DNA from 2 places in the Micromonospora sp. CA-248089 genome. Region 2 is predicted to be linked to the other one. Evidence: predicted binding sites of a transcription regulator. Region 2 holds the regulator's gene; the other holds the start of a gene.
What was found. Region 2 encodes HrcA, which represses chaperone genes, less so after heat shock. Its sites were predicted from a motif close to GGTTNGCACNCTCNNNNNGAGNGTGCNAACC; they were not measured.

Region 1 (2,390 bases), 630 kb from region 2:
CCAGGTCGCCGTCCACGCTCACCCACTCCGCCTCGGCGCCGGGCGGGATCAGCGCGTGGTCGAGCCCGGGCGCCACCTTCACCACCGTCCGCGGCACCCGCGCGGCCAGGCCGGTGACGAAGTCCCACGGCGGGGAGTAGGCATTCGGGTCGAAGACGCGCCGCCCGGTGCCGGCCCGCCGCCGCGCCGGATCGCAGAACACCGCGTCGACAGGGCTCACGTCGAACTCCGTGGCGTCACCGCAGGAGACCGTCACCAGGTCGGCGAGCCCGGCCGCCTCGGCGTTCACGGCAGCCATCGCGGCGGTCAGCGGGTCGGCCTCCACCGCGTACACCCGGATGCCGGCGCGGGCCGCGGCGAGCGCGTCGGCCCCCAGGCCGCACCCCAGGTCGGCCAGCGTGGTCACGCCCGCGGCGCGCAGCCGTGCCGCGCGCCGGTCGGCGACCGCACGGCGGGTGGCCTGCTCCAGCCCGGCCCGGGTGAGGAACATCCCGGCCGCCGCCGCGCCGAACTTGCCGGCCGCCCGGCGGCGCAGCTCCGCCTGGGTGAGCGCCGCCGCCGCGAGGTCGCCCGGGATTCCGCCCGAGCGCAGCGCGGCCGCCGCCGCCAGCGGGTCGCCGCCGGCCACCCGCTCGGCCGCGGCGAGCGCCGCCGACCCCTCGGGGGTACGCAGCGCGGCGAGCTGGTCGAGATCCACGCGCTCATTCTCCCGGCCCGGTTCCGGCGCGACACGGAGGGCGACGCGTTGGCACTCTCCTTGACGGAGTGCTAGCCGAGGAATAACCTGCGATTAGCACTCTCACCCTGAGGGTGCCAACGCCCGAGCCTCGTGCCCGGGGGTTGAGCGCCAGGCGGACCGGCACCCGCGACGACGGCCCCGCCCGGTGGCATGTGGCAGATTGACGCTGGTCGGCGTGCCGGCCGGCAACGACACCAAGTACCCGGGAGGGTATGCCCGTGACTACCGCGACCAAGGTTGCGATCAAGCCGCTCGAGGACCGCATCGTGGTCCAGGCGAACGAGGCCGAGACCACCACCGCCTCGGGCATCGTGATCCCCGACACCGCCAAGGAGAAGCCGCAGGAGGGCACCGTCCTCGCTGTCGGCCCGGGCCGGATCGACGACAAGGGCAACCGCGTGCCGATCGACGTGAAGGTCGGCGACACCGTCCTCTACTCGAAGTACGGCGGCACCGAGGTCAAGTACGCCGGCGAGGAGTACCTGGTGCTCTCCGCCCGCGACGTCCTCGCGGTCATCGAGAAGTAAGCAACCGATCAGTGTCGTTGCCCCGGTCCGGCTCGCCGGGCCGGGGCAACGTCGCTTCGAAGGGATACTGATGGCGAAGATCCTCAGCTTCTCGGACGACGCCCGGCACCTGCTCGAGCACGGTGTCAACGCCCTCGCGGACGCGGTGAAGGTCACCCTCGGCCCGCGCGGGCGCAACGTCGTCCTGGACAAGAAGTTCGGTGCGCCCACGATCACCAACGACGGCGTGACCATCGCCAAGGAGATCGAGCTCACCAACCCGTACGAGAACCTCGGCGCGCAGCTGGTCAAGGAGGTGGCGACCAAGACCAACGACGTCGCCGGCGACGGGACCACCACCGCCACCGTGCTGGCCCAGGCGATGGTCCGCGAGGGCCTGCGCAACGTGGCCGCCGGCACCAACCCGACCGGCCTGAAGCGGGGCATCGACGCGGCGGCCGCCAAGGTCTCCGAGGCGCTGCTCGGCAAGGCCGTCGAGGTGGCCGGCAAGGAGTCCATCGCGCACGTCGCGACCGTCTCCGCGCAGGACGCCGCCATCGGCGAGCTGATCGCCGAGGCGATGGAGAAGGTCGGCCGCGACGGCGTCATCACCGTCGAGGAGGGCTCCGCGCTCGTCACCGAGCTGGAGGTGACCGAGGGTCTCCAGTTCGACAAGGGCTTCATCTCGCCGAACTTCGTCACCGACCTGGAGGCGCAGGAGGCGGTCCTGGAGGACCCGTACATCCTGATCACCACCCAGAAGATCTCGGCGATCGAGGAGCTGCTGCCGCTGCTGGAGAAGGTTCTCCAGAACAACAAGCCGCTGCTCATCGTCGCCGAGGACGTCGAGGGTCAGGCCCTGTCCACGCTCGTGGTCAACGCACTGCGCAAGACCGTCAAGGTCTGCGCGGTCAAGGCCCCCGGCTTCGGCGACCGCCGCAAGGCGATGCTCCAGGACATGGCGATCCTGACCGGTGCCGAGCTGGTCGCCCCGGAGCTGGGCTACAAGCTCGACCAGGTCGGCCTGGAGGTGCTCGGCACCGCCCGCCGCGTCGTGGTCGACAAGGAGAACACCACCGTCGTCGACGGTGGCGGGCAGGCCGCCGAGGTCGCCGACCGGGTCGCGCAGATCCGCAAGGAGATCG
Region 2 (2,390 bases):
ACGACCTGACCGAGGAACGTCCGCTGCACCGACTGCACCTCGCCCCGGCCGCCGCACGCCTCGCAGGTGGCCAGGTGGGTGCCGGCGGCGGTGCCGGCGCCGGAGCAGGTGGTGCAGAGCACTGCGGTGTCGACGGTGATCGGCGCCTCGACGCCGAACGCCGTCTCGTTGAGGTCCAGTTCCAGGCGCAGGATCGCGTCCGCGCCGGGGCGGGTACGCGGCCGCGGGCCCCGGCTGCCGCCCGCGGCGCCGCCGAAGAACGCGTCCATGATGTCCTGGAAGCCGACGAACGGACCGGCGCCGCCGGGCCCGCCCGGGCCGCCCATGCCACCGCCGCCCGGGGCGAGCGGGTCGCCGCCCAGGTCGACGATCTGCCGCTTCCGGTCGTCCGAGAGGACCTCGTACGCGGCGTTGATGTCCTTGAACTTCTCCTGGGCCTCCGGGTCCGGATTGACGTCCGGGTGGAACTGCCGCGCCAGCTTGCGGTAGGCGCGCTTGATCTCGTCGTCGGAGGCGTCCCGGCTCACGCCGAGAATGCCGTAGTAGTCCCTGGCCACTGCGTTAGGTGTCCTCATGTTCGTCTCGCGTCGCTCCGGTCGTCGGCCGGAACCGGCCGTCGGCCCTGACTGGTCAGTTCTGGGCCAGCAGTTCGCCCACGTAGCGTGCCACGGCCCTCACCATGGCGATATTGCCGGGGTAGTCCATCCGGGTCGGCCCGAGCACGCCGAGTCCACCGACGATCGTGCTGCCCGGTCCGTAGCCGGTGCTGACCACCGAGGCGGCCCGCAGGTTGTCGAATTCGTTCTCGTCGCCGATGAGCACCCGGGTGGTGCTCGGCTCGGTCTCGCCGATCAGCTTGAGCAGCACGACCTCTTCTTCGAGCGCCTCCAGGATGGGGCGCAGCGAGCCCTGGAAGTCGAGCAGGCCGCCCCGGGTGAGGTTGGCCTGGCCGGCCAGCGCGAGGCGCTCCTCGTGCCGCTCCACCAGCGTCTCGAGCAGCACGGTGGACAGCGTGGTCATGGCCGGGCGCAGGTGCGGCGCCGACTCGTCGACGAGCGCCTGCACCAGCGGCGGCGTCTCGGCGAGCTGGCTGCCGACGAGCTTCTCGTTCACCAGCCGGCGCAGATCGGTCACGTCGTCGGCGGGCACCGGGGCGGGCAGCTCGACCAGCCGCTGCTCGACCCGGCCGGTGTCGGCGATCATGACGACCATCAGCCGGGTGGTGGAGATCGGCACCAGCTCCAGGTGGCGCACCTTGGAGCGGGCCAGGCTCGGGTACTGCACCACGGCGACCTGCCGGGTGAGCTGGGCGAGCAGCCGGACCGTACGGTGCACCACGTCGTCCAGGTCGACGGCGCCGACCAGGAAGCGTTCGATCGCCCGGCGCTCGGCCGGGCTGAGCGGCTTGACCCGGGACAGGCGGTCGACGAAGAGGCGGTAGCCGCGGTCGGTGGGCACCCGGCCGGCACTGGTGTGCGGCTGCCGGATGTAGCCCTCCTCCTCCAGCACCGCCATGTCGTTGCGGACGGTGGCCGGCGAGACGCCGAGCTGGTGCCGCTCGACCAGAGCCTTGCTGCCGACCGGCTCCTGCGTGGCGACGTAGTCCTCGACGATCGCGCGCAGCACGGCGAGTTTGCGGTCGTCGAGACCCATTCCCCACCTCCTGACGCACCTCGGCCGGGCCGGCACGCGACATCCGCCGGGCGGCTGGCACTCGACTGTAGCGAGTGCCAGTCTACGTCGGCACCCCCGCCGAGGCGATGATCGCCTGACGGACCCGGGGTGCGGCCCGCCACACAACCCGGCCCACCAGGGCCGAACAGCCGGTCATCGTCGGTCTGTGTCGCTCTGGTGCCAGTTGCCCGGTGCCCCTACCGTGGCGACCATGACTGAACCTCCTCGCCCACCCGGGGCAGGGGACTCCGGCCCCCAGCCCGACCCGTCGGCGCCCTACGGCTCGTCGCCGGGCAGCGAACCGCCCACCGCTCCACTGTCCGGGGCTCCGGGCGCCGGCGGCTATCCCCCGCCCGGTGACTATCCGCCTCCGGGCGGCTACCCGCCGCCGGGTGGCCAGCCTCCGCCGGGCGGCTACCCGCCCCCCGGTGGTTACCCCCCGCCGGGCGGAGCGCCCGGCTACGGCGCCGGCTACCCCGCCGGTGGCGGGTACGGCCCGGCCTCGTACGCCAACAACGACGAGAAGACGTGGGCCCTGGTGGCGCACTTCGGTGGCGCCGCGGGCGTCATCGTCGGCGGCGGCCTGCTCGGCTGGGTCGCCCCGCTGATCGCGATGATGACCCGCGGTCAGCAGTCGCCGACGGTCCGCGCCCACGCGGTCGCGGCGTTGAACTTCCAGATCACCTGGACCATCGCCAGCGTGCTCGCCTGGGTGA

Region 1: a site for HrcA is predicted at 789-819, ahead of groES (co-chaperone GroES). Genes of this name have one in related genera too.

Annotation. Positions count from the first base shown of each region.
Region 1 covers NZ_CP192016.1:5,662,902-5,665,291, reverse strand. The annotation lists gene ACQP26_RS26465 (THUMP-like domain-containing protein) at 1-697, opposite strand, end outside; gene groES (co-chaperone GroES) at 952-1,266, shown strand; gene groL (chaperonin GroEL) at 1,337-2,390, shown strand, end outside.
Region 2 covers NZ_CP192016.1:5,037,764-5,040,153, forward strand. The annotation lists gene dnaJ (molecular chaperone DnaJ) at 1-557, opposite strand, end outside; gene hrcA (heat-inducible transcriptional repressor HrcA) at 631-1,653, opposite strand; gene ACQP26_RS23570 (DUF4870 domain-containing protein) at 1,886-2,390, shown strand, end outside.